2 regions of the Agromyces albus genome follow, and region 1 is predicted to be linked to the other one. Evidence: predicted binding sites of a transcription regulator. Region 1 holds the regulator's gene; the other holds the start of a gene.

Region 1 (7,569 bases):
GGTCGGCATGCCCGGCATGCCGGGCGCCTCTCGAATCCGGGAGCGCGCCCGCCCCGAGCGGGTCGCGGTCGCGGCCTTCCCGACGGGGCATCCGCGATCCCGGGGGATCGCCCACGACGTCGACATCCTGCTTGCGAAGGAGATCTCGGGGGCGACCCTCGCGATCACCCAGCTCTTCTGGCGCGCCGACGACTACCTCACGTTCGTCGACCGCGCTCGCGCAGGCGGCGTCACGATTCCGATCGTCCCGGGCATCATGCCCGTCACCACGCCGGCCCGGCTCGCACGACTCACCGAGCTCACTGGAGTCGAGCCGCCGGCCGAACTCGCCATCGACCTCGAGATCGAGCCGGATGCCGCGGCGCAGGCCGAACTCGGCATCACCTTCGCCGCCCGGCTCGCCGCCGCAGTGCTCGAGGGTGGCGCACCCGGACTTCACCTCTACACCTACAACCGTCACGAGGTCGTGCTCGAAGTGCTCAACCGACTCGATCTCAGAAATCCCGACCAGCTCGTCAACGAGAGGAACACCACGCAACGATGACTGCATACGCCTTCCCCACGGGAACCATCCTCGGATATCCGCGAATCGGGCGGCGCCGCGAGCTCAAGCGCGCCGTCGAGGCCTTCTGGGCCGGCTCGATCGACGCCGACGAGCTCGAGCAGCGCTCGTTCGAACTCCGGGCGGCCACTCGCGAGCGCCTCGCCGAACTCGGACTCGGCCGTGACGACTCGTCGATCCCCGAGTCGTTCTCCTACTACGACCAGGTGCTCGACGCCGCGGTCGCGGTCGGCGCGGTTCCCGAGCGGTTCCGCCACCTGCTGGCCGACGACGGCAGCGTCGATCTCGCCACCTACTTCACGATCGCCCGTGGCGTGGGCGACGATGCGCCGCTCGAGATGACGAAGTGGTTCGACTCGAACTACCACTACCTCGTGCCCGAGGTCGGCCCCGACACCGACTTCGCCCTGCACGCCGAGCGCATCCTCGGCGAGTTCGCCGAGGCGCGAGCGGCCGGGTTCCTCACGCGCCCCGTCGTCGTCGGACCCGTGACGTTCCTCCTCCTCGCAAAGCCCGCCGACGGCGCGCCCGAGGGCTTCCGGCCGATCGACCGGCTCGCCGACCTCGTGCCGGTGTACGCCGAGCTCCTCGAGGAACTCGCCGAGGCGGGGGCCGAGTGGGTGCAGCTCGACGAGCCGGCGCTCGTGAGCGAGAGCATCGACGAGCCGCGCGATCGCGTGATCGATGCGATCGGTGCGGCCTACGACGCGCTCGGCGCTGCCGGACCTCGTCCCGCGATCTTCGTGGCCGCGCCCTATGGCGCCCTCGATGACGCGCTGCCCGCCCTCGCGGCGACGCCGGTCGAGGCGATCGGGTTCGACCTCGTGCGCGGCTCGCTGCCTGAGCAGCTCGACCCGGCGACGAGCGAGTCGCTCGCCGCGAAGACGCTCGTCGCGGGCGTCGTCGACGGCCACAACATCTGGCGGGGCGACCTCGCCGCGGCATTCGAACGTGCCGAGGCGCTGCGCGCCCTCTCCGGTGCCGTCGCCGTCTCGAGCTCGACCTCGCTCCTGCACGTGCCGCACGATGTCGACGACGAGACCGAGCTCGATGCGCGTCTGGTCAGCTGGCTCGCGTTCGCCGACCAGAAGGTGGCGCAGCTCGCCGTGCTCGCGCGCGGGCTCACCGAGGGTCGCGCGGCGATCGAGGAGGAGCTCGCAGCGGCATCCGCGGCACTCGCCGATCGCAGCGCGGCACCGGGCGTTCGCGTGCCGACCGTGCGCGAACGTCTCGCGGCCCTCGCCGACGGGGACTTCTCCCGTGCCGCATACGCCGAGCGCGTCGCCGCCCAGGAAGCGCTCGCGCTTCCCGAGCTGCCGACCACGACGATCGGCTCGTTCCCGCAGACGACCGACATCCGTCGCGCGCGCGCCGGACTCCTGAACGGCTCGCTCTCCGACGACCAGTACCGCACGCTCATGCGCGAGGAGATCGAACGCGTCGTGCGCCTGCAGGAGGAGATCGGGCTCGACGTGCTCGTGCACGGCGAACCCGAGCGCAACGACATGGTGCAGTACTTCGCCGAGCTGCTCGATGGCTTCGCCGTCACGAAGCACGGCTGGGTGCAGTCGTACGGCTCGCGGTGCACGCGTCCGTCGATCCTCTGGGGTGACGTGTCGCGGCCTGCGCCCATGACGGTCGAGTGGTCGACCTTTGCGCAGTCGCTCACCGAGAAGCCCGTGAAGGGCATGCTCACCGGTCCGGTCACGATCCTCGCGTGGTCCTTCGTGCGCGACGACCAGCCTCTCGGCGACACCGCGAGGCAGGTCGCACTCGCGCTCCGCGACGAGATCGCCGACCTCGAGGGCGCGGGCATCCGCGTCATCCAGGTCGACGAGCCCGCGCTCCGCGAACTGCTGCCGCTGAAGCGTCGTGACCAGCCGGCCTACCTCGACTGGTCGGTGGGCTCGTTCCGGCTCGCAACCGGCGGCGCGGCATCCGCGACCCAGGTGCACACGCACCTCTGCTACTCGGAGTTCGGCGTCGTGATCGATGCGATTCGCAACCTCGACGCGGATGTCACGAGCATCGAAGCCGCCCGTAGCCGCATGGAGGTGGTCGACGACCTCGCGACGAGCGGGTTCGACCACGGCATCGGCCCGGGCGTCTACGACATCCACTCGCCGCGAGTGCCGAGTGCCGCCGAGGTGCAGGCGCTCCTCGAGCGGGCGGTCGCCGAGATCCCGGCGTCGCGACTCTGGGTGAACCCCGACTGCGGCCTGAAGACCCGCGGCTACGCCGAGACGGTCGCGTCGCTCGAGCACATCCTCGAAGCGACTCGCGCCGTTCGGGCGCGCCTGGAGGCTCCGGCGCTCGTCGAGTAGCACTGCAGCGCAGGTAGGCAGGGCGGGTGCCGCGGGACCGGCATCCGCCCTGCCAACTTGTTCCGCCTGCTTGTTCCGCGCCCTGCCCCGACCCGTGTCGTACTCGGCGGTTCCCCATGTGCCGTCGGGCGGTCGCACAGGAGCGCCGCCTATCGTCGGCCCATGCAACTGGCGGTTCGGGAATCAGGTGGCGGCGCCCGGACTGCGGTCCTCATCCACGGCATCATGTCGGACTCGCGAGCGTGGCACCGCGTCACGGCCGAACTCGAGTCGCACGACTTCCGAGTTCTCGCGGTCGATCTCGCCGGGCACGGCCGAAGCCCGAGGGCACGCCGCTATTCGCCGGCGGCGTGGGCGGACGACGTCGTCGAGACGCTCGCGCCACTGCTCGAGGGGCCGCCCGATCTCGTCATGGGACACTCCCTCGGCGCGCTCGTCGCGAGTCTCGTCGCCGATGAGCTGGCGCCGCGCGCCGCCATCTACGTCGACCCGGCGTTCTCGTTCCCGCGTGGCATCCGCGGCGTCGCCTACAAGCTCGCCTTCGCGATCGCACCGAGGCCGCCGCGCTCGGCGCTCGTGCGGATGAACCCGAAGTGGAGCGCGGTCGACGTGGACATCGAGCTCGCGACGCTGCGCGACTGGGACAAGCGCACCGTGCTCGGGTTCGCGGACACCCGGCCACTCGTGCCGCCCGTTCGACTCGTCGCGCCCACGCTCGTCGTGCTCGCGGAGAAGAGCCTGCTCATCACCGCGAGGGTCGCCTCGCAGTTGCGGCATCAGGGCATGACCGTGAAGACGTTGCGAGGCACCGGCCACACGGTCTTCCGCGACGACCACGGCGGGTTCATGGAGGCAGTCGTGACCTGGCTGCGGGGCATCGCGCCCCTCACCGTTTCCGACGTCGCTGCGGTGCGCTCGCGGGCGTAGCGCTCACGGCCCTGGTGCTCGATGCAGCTCAGACCGCGCGGAGCACGGCGACGATCTTGCCGAGCACCTCGGCGTGGTCTCCGACGATCGGCTCGAACGCGCTGTTGCGGGGGAGCAGCCACGTGTGGCCGTCGCGCTGGCGGAAGACCTTCACCGTGGCCTCGCCGTCGAGCATCGCCGCGACGATCTCGCCGTTCTCGGCGGTGCGTTGCGAACGCACCACCACCCAGTCGCCGTCGCAGATGGCCGCGTCGATCATCGAGTCGCCCACGACCTTGAGGATGAAGAGCTCGCCCTTGCCGACGAGTTGGCGGGGGAGCGGGAAGATCTCGTCGATCTGCTGTTCGGCCATGATCGGCACGCCGGCCGCGATGCGGCCGACGAGCGGCACCATGGCGGCATCCCCGACGGGCGTCGGCTCGAACTCGGACGGCGCGCGCGACTCGGAGTCGGGCACCTCGATGAGCACCTCGAGGGCGCGCGGACGATTGGGATCGCGGCGCAGGTAGCCGGCGAGCTCGAGCTGGTTGAGCTGGTGGGTGACGCTCGAGAGCGAGGAGAGGCCGACGGCGTCGCCGATCTCGCGCATGCTCGGCGGATAGCCGCGGCTCGACACCGACCGCTGGATCATCTCGAGGATGGCGACTTGCTTCGCGCTCAGGCTCTTGCGGCGGCGCGCCCGTCCGGAATCGCGCGCTTCGTCGATGTCGGTGCTCAACGTCTCCGCCCCTCGTTGCGGCCGCACGGCGACCGGATGTCGGTGGTCTCTGATCGACTGAGGTCGAACATTCGAAACTGTATCCGCCTTACGCGGGTGCGGCAAACATTCGTTCGAGTGTGTCGCGGTATTCGCGGGCGATCTTTCTCACGCGTGGGTGCTTGCGGCATCCGACATTCGAAGATATATTCGGAACAGAGATTCGCATCCGGCCCTCCCGGCCGAGGGTCGGATGCGTCTCCCACAGGAGGTGTGAGATGAGTGCAACGATCGTGACGACCGGATTCAGCACGGCGGCGATGCCGCGACAGAGCGCCGCGTCGCCTGCCGGCGGGCAATCGCACGCCCGCCTTCGGCTCACCCGCCGTGGGCGCATCGTGTTCACGACCCTGGCTGCCGTTCCCGTCGTCGTGTGGGCGTTGGTGACGGTGCTCGGCGCCGGTGGTGCAGCCGCAGAGGTCGACGCAACCGGAGCGATGTTCGAGTACGTCACGATCGACCAGGGCGACTCCTTGTGGGCCATCGCCGAGTCGATCGCTCCCAATGGCGACCCTCGTGTCGTCATCGACGAGATCATCAGGCTCAACGGGCTCAACGGCGCGGTCGTCGAGCCGGGCCAGCGCCTCGCCCTCCCCGTCGTGCCCTGACCGCTGCGCGATGAAGGCTGGGCGGTGAAGATAGCCGGTACCGCGTGGCTAGCATGGGACGGTGACGAGTCTCGACGAGCTCCCCATCCGTGACGACCTTCGCGGCAAGTCGCCGTACGGCGCTCCGCAGAAGATCGTGCCGGTCGCGCTCAACGTGAACGAGAACACGCATCCGATCCCTGAAGATGTCGCTCACGACATCATCGCCCGCGTCGCTGCGGCGATCCTGCACTTGAACCGGTATCCCGATCGGGAGTTCACCGAACTCCGACGATCGTTGGCCGAGTACCTCGGTCACGGGCTCGAAGCAGCGCAGATCTGGGCGGCGAACGGATCGAACGAGGTCCTGCAGCACATCCTCCAGGCCTACGGCGGGCCCGGCCGTGTGGCACTCGGCTTCGCCCCCACCTATTCGATGTACGGGCTCCTCGCTTCCGGCACCGGCACCGGCTGGATCACGGCACCGCGCGACGACGAGTTCGAGGTGAGCACCGAGACGGCGGTCAGGGCCGTGCAGGAGCACGATCCCGACGTCGTGCTCCTCTGCGCTCCGAACAACCCGACGGGCACGCCCCTCGCGCTCGACACGATCCGCGCCGTCGCCGACGCGGCGCGAGGCGTCGTCGTCGTCGACGAGGCGTACTTCGAGTTCGCGGAGCCCGGCACTCCGAGCGCTCTCACGCTGCTCGACGGGCGACCGCGCCTGCTCGTCTCCCGGACCATGAGCAAGGCATTCGCGTTCGCCGGAGCCCGCGTCGGCTACCTCGCCGGCGACCCCGCCGCGATCGACGCGCTCCGGCTCGTGCGCTTGCCGTACCACCTCTCCGCGCTCACTCAGGCGGCCGCCCTCGGCGCACTCGCGCACTCGGGCGAGATGCTCGCGATGGTCGACGAGATCCGCGGCCAGCGCGAGCGCATCTCCGCCGAGCTCTCCCGCCTCGGGTTCCACCCGTACCGCAGCGGTTCGAACTTCGTGCTCTTCGGCGGCGTCGACGAGCCGCACGCCGTGTTCGAGGCGCTGCTCGAGCGCGGCATCCTGATCCGGGAGATCGGCATCCCGGGGCACTTGCGTGTGACCGCCGGCACCGAGGCCGAGACGAGCGCGTTCCTCGAGGCGATCGCGCTGTTCGCGCCCGAACGCCCGAATAGGATTGCCGTATGACCCCTGCGAGCGCACCGCGCACCGCCCGTGTGCAACGCGAGACCAGCGAATCGAGCATCGATCTCTCGATCGACCTCGACGGCACCGGGGTGAGCGACATCGAGACGAGCGTGCCGTTCTTCGACCACCTGCTCACCGCCTTCGCGAAGCACTCGCTCACCGACCTCACGCTGCGTGCCCGGGGCGACATCGAGATCGACGTGCACCACACCGTCGAAGACGTCGGCATCGTGCTCGGCCAGGCCATTCGGCAGGCGCTCGGCGACAAGCGCGGCATCTCGCGCTACGGCGACGCGCTCGTGCCGCTCGACGAGGCGCTCGCGCAAGCCGTCGTCGACATCTCGGGTCGACCGTACCTCGTGCACACGGGCGAGCCCGCGGGCTTCGAGTTCCACCTCATCGGCGGGCACTTCACCGGGTCGATGGTGCGCCACGTGTTCGAGGCCATCGCGTTCAACGCCGCGCTCACGGTGCACGTGACGGTGCTGGGCGGCCGCGATCCCCACCACATCGCCGAAGCCGAGTTCAAGGCGTTCGCGCGTGCGTTCCGGCAGGCGAAGGCGCATGATCCGCTCGTCGCCGGCATCCCCTCGACGAAGGGTGCACTGTGAGCCGAACCCCACGCGTCGTGGTGCTCGACTACGGGTCGGGCAACGTCCACTCCGCCGCGAAGGCGCTCGAGCGCGCCGGAGCCGACGTCGAGCTCACGGCCGATCGATCAGCTGCGCTCGATGCCGACGGACTCGTCGTGCCGGGCGTCGGTGCGTTCAGCGCCGTGATGAACGCCTTGCGAGAGGTGCGCGGTGACGAGATCATCGACCGTCGCCTCGCCGGAGGGCGGCCGGTGCTCGGGATCTGCGTCGGCATGCAGGTGCTCTTCGAGCGCGGTGTCGAGCGCGGCGTCGACACCGAGGGACTCGGCGAGTGGCCGGGCATCGTCACCGAGTTGCCGGCGCCCGTGCTCCCGCACATGGGCTGGAACACCGTCGAGCCCGACGAGGGATCCGCGCTCTTCGCGGGCCTCGAGGATGAGCGGTTCTACTTCGTGCATTCGTTCGCCGCGCAGGAGTGGCTGCTCGATGTCCAGCCGCCGTTCCCGCAGCCGAGGCTGACCTGGTCGGAGCACGGCGGGCGCTTCCTCGCGGCCGTCGAGAACGGCCCGCTGTCGGCGACGCAGTTCCATCCCGAGAAGTCGTCGGATGCCGGCATCCGGTTGCTCGGCAACTGGC
Region 2 (7,569 bases), 490 kb from region 1:
CTCTCGCGTTTGGGTCGATTCCGCGCGTAATGCGACCGCACGTGCCACGACGACGAACCGCTCGAGCTCACGACGCGACGGCGGGGCTGCGCCGCTCTGAGTCGTCAGGGTGATCTTGCGGCGTTCGCCGTCACGACCGAACACGACACGGATCGCGGTCGAGCGCGAAGCATCGCCGAGCCACGAGATGAGGGCGGTGAGCGCAGAGCGCTGGTCGCCATCGAGATCGGCCGCCGCTCCCGCGGGATCGACGACGACGGTCTCGACACCCCGGCTCTGCTGCACGTTCGCGGCGAGGTCGTCGAGCCACGTGGACTCGATGCCGGCCTTCAGCGCTCGACGCAACGCCTCGGCGAGTTCGCGGGCACGATCGGCGTCGGCCACCGAGATGCGATCGGCGGTCATCACACCGGCGAGGAACGGGAGCACCTCACGCCCGAGCACCGAGACCCGGCTCTGCTGCACCGAACGCGCGATGCCGGCGCGCAACTCGGCATCGCGCTGCAGCGCGGCCCGATTCGCTTCGCGCTGCCATCTCAGCGTCTCGCCGACGATCGAATACGCGTAGCCAGCCGCGGCCGCCGACATCGCGAGCGTCGGCGCGGAGTTCACGGCGATGACGGCGCCGATCGGAGCGATCGTGGCAATGTACGTCGACGTGCCGATCACGAGGATCGAGAGCACTGCCGACGCCATCACCCCGGCCAGCACAAGCGACGCCCAGGTGCAATACGGTGCGACGGAGAGGATGAGCAGTCCGATCACGGCCGGTCCGAAGTTGTCGTAGAGATACGTGTCGGCGCCGATCGTGCTCACGTACTCGGCGATCGCCGCACCGACTCCGAACGCAACCACGAGCCAGAGCCGGTCGGTCGTGAACGGCGCCCGGGCCGGTGACGCGGAGATCGCGGCGGCGATGCCGGCAGCAGCGACGAGCGCGATCGCGAGCACGGCGGCCACCGGCCAGCTCACTTCACTCCAGTGGAGCCACGTCAGCGCGATCGCGGCACCGACCGCCAGCACCGCGCCGACCCAGACGATGGGCGCGGCCGTGATGCCGCCGATCGGGTCGGCCTCCTGCTGCGTCAGGCGCATTCTCGCGCTCATTCGCCGCCCTCCGGCACGGTCAAGACGATCGTCGTGCCGATGCCCTTCGTCGACCAGAGGCGCACGGCGCCCTGCTCCTGCTCGATGCGGGCGCGGATCGAGGTGCGCAACCCGATGCGATCTTGGGGCACCTCCTGTTCGTCGAAGCCCACCCCGCTGTCCATGACGGCGACCGTCACCTCGCCGCCGCCGAGCCCCACGGCGACCTCGGCCTCGTCGACGCCGGCGTGCCGCGCGACGTTGATGAGACATTGGGCCACGGCCGCATCGAGCGCAGCAGCTCGCCTGGGTCCGAGCGCGCCGAGCACCGCGAGGTCACCGGTCACGCGAACCTCGAGCCCGGCATTGGCCGCCGCCGCCACGGCGTACGGCAGTCGTTCCACGTCGACGGATGCCGGTGGGCGGGCACCCGCTCGCGCCCCGATGTCGCCCGAACCATTGGTCTCGGCGTGATCGGTCACCCAGTCGCGGCCGACGATGAGGCCGAGGTCCTGCCGGATGCCCACGCGCAGCCGTTCGTCGACGGGCCCCGAGCCCGCAGCGGCGATCGCGACGAGGTGGCTGAGCGCGGTGTCGTGAAGTCTGGCGGTGGCGCGGAGCTCGTAGTCGTGACGGATCTCGAGTTCATGCGACTGCTGGCTCGCGCGATGCAGCCCGGCGTTTTGGCGCGAATCCGATCGTCGGCTCAACCCGTCGAAGGTGCGCACGATGACGACGAGCCCGAACGCACCCGCCGCGGCCAGGTTCGGCGCGTACGTGCCGCCGACGAGCGCGACCCCGAGGAAGGTCGCTGCCTCGCCGAGGCCGTACCCGAGTGCTGCCCACACGAGTGCGGTCACCGAACCGCTCCCCGCGCCACCGACGAGGAGCAGCGCGATGAGCGGGAGCGCGCTGAGCGCATTGTTCGTGTTCGCGAATCCCCCGTCGGGGCCCATGACGATGACGGTGAGTGCGCACACGACGGCCGCACCGACGACCAGGTAGACGACGGTGAGCGTCACGGTCGGGAAGATGGAGACGGCGACGAGGAATACGGCCATGGCGACGGTGAGGATGAACGCCGCCCAGTCGTCGATGTCGCCGAAGACGATCGCCGAGACGATTGCGACGGTCGCGGCTGCTGCAAGACACGTGAAGGCCGCGAAGTGGCCCGCGGTGACGAGGGCGCGGCTCATCGAATCGCGCGCGAGGTGGCCGGGCAAGCCCAACGTCATCGGGTTCCTCCCCCTTGCTTCCACCCGAGACCGACGATCTGCCTTCGGGCTTCTGCGGATTATCCCAGTTTGTGGGCGGCCGGCGCAGCCCACGAGCTCGCCGCGCCGTCGCCGCGCCGTCGCCGTGCCGCGATCAGGCCGGCGGAGCACCTCAGAAGAGGGCTGCGGGATCCGCCGGACTGCCGAAGACCTCGGGAAGCTCGACGGCCGCTCCCCCGGTGAGCGCGGTCGAGCGGATGCCGCCCGTGACCGGATCTTCGCGACCTCGCTCGAGCCCGTGAGCCCTGATGAGCGGATGGATCCGTTCGCCGAGCCAGCGCCGGTACGCCTTCGGCGCGTAGGCATTGTTGCCGTAGTACATCGACCGATACTTCGGCACGAGCTCAGGGTGTTCTCGTTCCAGCCACTGCATGAACCACGGTTTCACGCCGGCCCTGAGATGCAACGCGGTGTAGAGCACACTCGTGGCGCCGGCGGACTTCGCCTGCCGCAAGGCATCGTCGAGGTGCGCCTTCGAATCAGTGAGGTACGGCAGGATCGGCATCAGGAAGACCGCGCAATCGAGGCCGGCCTCCCGAACCGCCGAGACCGTCGCGAGCCTCGCCTTCGCACTGGGCGTGCCCGGCTCGACCGATTGCTGCAGCTCGTGGTCATAGATCGCGATCGACATGGCGACGTCGACGGGCACGAGCTTGGCCGCCTCGGCGATGAGCGGAAGATCGCGGCGCAGCAGCGTGCCCTTCGTGAGGATGCTGAACGGCGTGCCGCTCGTGGCGAGCGCGTCGATGATGCCCGGCATGAGCGTGTATCGGCCCTCGGCTCGCTGGTATGGATCGGTGTTCGTGCCGAGCGCCACCGCGTCGCGCTTCCACGACGGTTTCGCGAGCTCGGTGCGCAGCACGTCGGCGACGTTCACCTTCACGATGATCTGGCGATCGAAGTCGTCGCCGGCGTCGAGGTCGAGGTACGTGTGCGTGGGCCGCGCGAAGCAGTTGTGGCTGACGACTCCGTTCGCAATGAAGTCCCCCGTCGTCGTGGTGATGTCGAGCATGTCGACGTCTTGGCCGAGATCATCGATAGCTGCGATGCTGAGGTCGGCGGTGGTCTTCACCATGGCCCCGACAAGTTGCAGTTTTCGCGTGATCGCTGGCTGTGCGATTGCGAAGAAGGCGTTCCGTGACGACAACCCGCCCGTGATCCGTATATTCGCGACCCCATTGAGGTGAGGTGCTTCTCGGATGAACGGGATCCCGAACACAGCGAGCGCGACCTCAATCGAGTGCAGAATCGCCTCATCGGAATTGGAGATGCGGAGGACGCTGCGTGAACACGATCCTTCAGCATCGAACACCCCGCCAAGGAAACCGGCGTGCCACTCCCGTGAACGGATCGGCGGCCATGCGATCACCTCCGTGATCGCGTCGAAATCTGCACGACGACTCGTGCGGATCGCGGTCATGGCTCGACGCGTCTCGGTGGCTCCCGAGAAGGGGAATTGATTCGTCGAGACACCGACGGTCGCGAGATACATGCGCGATCTTGCGAGTGCCTCTTCATCGGCGAGGGCGAGCCGGAAGTGGTGTGCGACATACGATCCGCCACGACTTCGCGGATAAGTGCGACGGAGCATCATTCCGTCGCCCCGGATCATCCCGGAGAGGTAGCCGCGGACGTACTCGTCGGACAGCACGGATGGGGCGCGACCGACGCCTCGGCTCCCGAACCCGATCAGCGAGTTCGCCGTGGTGAGGTAAGGGCGCTGCCCGGGGCCGAACATCGCGCCCGTCACATACTTCCACCCTCGGTTCGTCAGGAATCGGTGATCGCCGCTTGCGATGAGCTCGGTGCCGTCGGCGAGTGATACGCGGTACGCGCGCTTGCGCGATTCCCACTTCGCGAGAACTTTCGAGGCCGTGTACCTGCGAAACCCGTCGACCACATGCGTTCCGAGCACTTCGTCGCCGACCTCGACCGACCACAGCGGCTGCTGTCGACCGTCGGCCATCGTGATCGAGGTCTCGGGATGCAGGCAATAGGCACAAGCATGGGTGCAGCCCCGGTAGGGGTTGATGGTCCAGCCGAAGGGCATCGCGGACTGGCCGGGCACCTTGTTGAGCGCCGACTTCGCGAGCACTTCGTGGAAGGTCACCCCGGCGAAATCGGGGGTCTGCACCGAGCGCACGAGATTGTTGAGCTTTGCGAGCCCGGGCAATGCGTCGGACTGCTCCACGCCGAGTTCCTGCCCGCTCCACCTCATACCGACATTCGAACACATGTTCGAATGAACGGCAAGCGGATGCCCCGGCGCGCCGCGGCTCGGCCGAGGCATCCGCACCGGTTCATCCGCACCGTGGACGGCCTCACAGCGACGCGCGGGGGCGGCCGGGGCGAGCGCGGCCGGCCGGCGCGTCACGCCTTGGCGACCTGTTGCTCCAGCTCCGCACCAGCAGGTCGCCCCGCCTCGAGAGCGAGGCGCTCCCCCGCCCAGCGGCGGCGCAGCCAGCGGTCGTGGCTCGCGATGATGACCGCACCGGGGTAGGCGCCGAGCGCCTCCTCGAGGTCGGTCGCGAGCCCGAGCGAGAGATGGTTCGTCGGCTCGTCGAGCAGGAACACGTGCGGCGGCCGAGCGATCACGAGCGCGAGCGCGAGCCTCCGTTGCTGCCCCACCGAGAGCGCGCCGACGGGGCGGCTCTCGTCGCGTGGAGCGATGAGTCCCAGGCTCGCGAGCGGAACCTGCTCGGCGCGTCGCTCACCGAGCGCTTGTTCGTAGAGGCGACGAGGCGAGGCATCCGGATCGGCGAACCGCACATCTTGCTCGAGGAGCCTGACGCGCAGCCCCTTGCGCCGGTGCACGATGCCGCGGTCGACCCTAAGCGTGCCCGCGAGCACGCCGAGCAGGGTCGACTTGCCCGCGCCGTTCGCGCCCGTGACGAGCAGCCGCGTGAGCGGCGCCACCTGCAGCGCGTCGAGTTCGAGGCGACCGGCGACCGCGACATCCGAGAGTTGCAGCAGCAGCCCCGACGCCTCCTCGAGCGCTTGGGAGCCCGACGGGATGCCCGCGAACTCCAAGGGGGCCGGCGGCTTTCGCACCTGCTCCCGTTCGAGCGTGTCGAGGCGCAGCTCGGCGTTGCGCACGCGGCGCGATACCGCCTGATCGACCTTCCCCCGCTTGAAATGCTTGAGGTACTTGTCGTTGTCGGTCGGCGCGCGGCCGTGCGAGACGTTGCGTGCCGTCTCGACGACGCCGAGGCGGAGTCGCTTCAGCTCATCCTGTTCGGCCTCGTATTGCCGTCGCCACCGCTCCTGTTCCTCGGCCTTCACCATGAGGAACTCGCTGAAGCCGCCACCGAAGATGGTGCCTCCGGCGGCCGCGAGCGCGTCGTCGCGAGTCGAACCGTTTGCCGCACCCGAGGCCGAGAGGGCGAGCGCGCCCGCGCGGCCCGGATCGAGGTCGAGGAGCCCGGTCGCGACCCGATCGAGGAACTCCCGATCGTGGCTCGCGAACATCACCGGTCCGCGCCACTCGCGGAGCCGGCCCTCGAGGAAGGCCGCGGCGTCGTCGTCGAGATGGTTCGTCGGCTCGTCGAGCAGGAGCGCGTCGGGAGCCCCGAGCAGCAGCGCCGCGAGCGCGAACCGGCTGCGCTGGCCGCCGGAGAGCTCGCCGATCGCCCGCTCGAGGCCCAGCCCGGCGACGCCGAGGCCCTCGAGCAGCTCGTCGCGCCGCGACTCGGCCGACCACACCTCGGCGCGTTCGGCCGCGTCGAGTGCCGCCGAATAGCGGTTCGCGGATGCCACGGACTCGTCGTGTGCGAGCGCGGATGCCGCGGCGTCGAGCTCCCGCTCGATGGCGCGCACCTCGGCGAGCGCCGCCTCGAGCACCTCGCCGACGCGCTCGTGCGGGTGGAACGGCAGTTCTTGCGCGAGGAGCCCCGTGCGCCGAGGCCGCGAGATGCGGCCCGCGACGTGGGCGTCGGCGAAGGCGGCGGCGGATTCGGCATCCGCTCGCTCATCACCGCTCGCGACGAGTCGGAGCAACGTGGACTTGCCCACGCCGTTCTCGCCGATGAGACCGAGCCGATGACCCGGCGCGACCGCGAAGGCGAGGTCGGTGAAGATGCGCCGCTCGGGGTAGGAGACCGAGAGTCCGTCGGCGCGGAGATGTTGGGAATGGGAGACGTGTAGCGCCATGGGGACGCCCTTTCACGAGTGCTCCCGGGTCGCCGGCCGTCACCGCCGAGGGCGGGCGGGCACGAACGATGCACCGAACGGCACGCCGGCGGCACGAAGGTGCGGGCGGCGACCCGGGAGCGAAGGGTTGATCCCGCCGGGCATTCGCCGTCGTGAAAGGGTGCGATCGACACTGTCGCGATCAGTGAAAAGAGCACACCCTGCAGTCAACGGCGCCTCAGGCGCGGGACGATGGGATGTGCTCACTTCATAGCGGAGTCGACGTTAGCAGAGGTCGCGCCCCGAAGACAAGCACCCTGCGGGTTCTACGCGGTGAGCTCGAGCAGCTTCGCGGTCTCGGTGAGGGATGCTTCGGCGACGGCGGGCTCGGCCGACAGCTGCCGGCCGAAGCTCGGGATCATCTGACGGAGCTTCGGCTCCCAGCCGAGGAAGCGGTCGGGGAAGCAGCGGGCGAGCACATCGAGCATGATCGGCGCGGCCGTCGACGCCCCCGGCGAAGCGCCGAGGAGCCCCGCGATCGTGCCGTCGGCGCCGGTGATGAGCTCGGTGCCGAACTGGAGCACCCCGCCCTTCTCCGGATCTTTCTTCATGACCTGCACTCGCTGGCCGGCGGTGATGAGCTCCCAGTCGCGGTCTTTCGCAGTCGGCATGAACTCGCGAAGGGCGGCCATCTTCTTCTGGCGCGAGGCGAGCAGCTCGGAGACGAGGTACTTCACAAGGTCGAAGTTCTTGAGCCCGACCTGCAGCATCGGGCCGAGGTTGTGCAGCCGGATCGAGAACGGCAGGTCGAACCAGGTGCTCGATTTCAGGAACTTCGGCGTGAACCCGGCGTAGGGGCCGAAGAGCAGTGCGGATTCGCCGTCGACGACGCGGGTGTCGAGGTGCGGCACCGACATCGGCGGCGCACCGACGGCGGCCTTGCCGTAGACCTTCGCCTGGTGCTGCGCCACGACCTTCGGGTTCGTGGTGCGGAGGAACTGACCTGAGATCGGGAAGCCGCCGAAGCCCCTGATCTCGGGGATGCCGGAGTGCTGGAGCAACGCGAGCGCGCCGCCGCCCG

The links. The regulator LexA, encoded in region 1, represses DNA repair genes until DNA is damaged. The targets are predictions, from matches to a motif close to TCGAACANNTGTTCGA.
Region 2: QFZ29_RS03855 (intein-containing Rv2578c family radical SAM protein) is a predicted target of LexA. The motif match lies at 4,587-4,602, and genes of this name have one in related genera.

Annotation. Positions count from the first base shown of each region.
Region 1 covers NZ_JAUSWX010000001.1:1,316,698-1,324,266, forward strand. The annotation lists gene QFZ29_RS06120 (methylenetetrahydrofolate reductase) at 1-544, shown strand, start outside; gene metE (5-methyltetrahydropteroyltriglutamate--homocysteine S-methyltransferase) at 541-2,886, shown strand; gene QFZ29_RS06130 (alpha/beta fold hydrolase) at 3,049-3,813, shown strand; gene lexA (transcriptional repressor LexA) at 3,842-4,531, opposite strand; gene QFZ29_RS06140 (LysM peptidoglycan-binding domain-containing protein) at 4,789-5,178, shown strand; gene QFZ29_RS06145 (histidinol-phosphate transaminase) at 5,240-6,340, shown strand; gene hisB (imidazoleglycerol-phosphate dehydratase HisB) at 6,337-6,951, shown strand; gene hisH (imidazole glycerol phosphate synthase subunit HisH) at 6,948-7,569, shown strand, end outside.
Region 2 covers NZ_JAUSWX010000001.1:830,525-838,093, reverse strand. The annotation lists gene QFZ29_RS03865 (hypothetical protein) at 1-1,095, opposite strand, end outside; gene QFZ29_RS03860 (sensor histidine kinase) at 1,104-2,321, opposite strand; gene QFZ29_RS03855 (intein-containing Rv2578c family radical SAM protein) at 2,473-4,578, opposite strand; gene QFZ29_RS03850 (ABC-F family ATP-binding cassette domain-containing protein) at 4,731-6,509, opposite strand; gene QFZ29_RS03845 (malate:quinone oxidoreductase) at 6,815-7,569, opposite strand, start outside.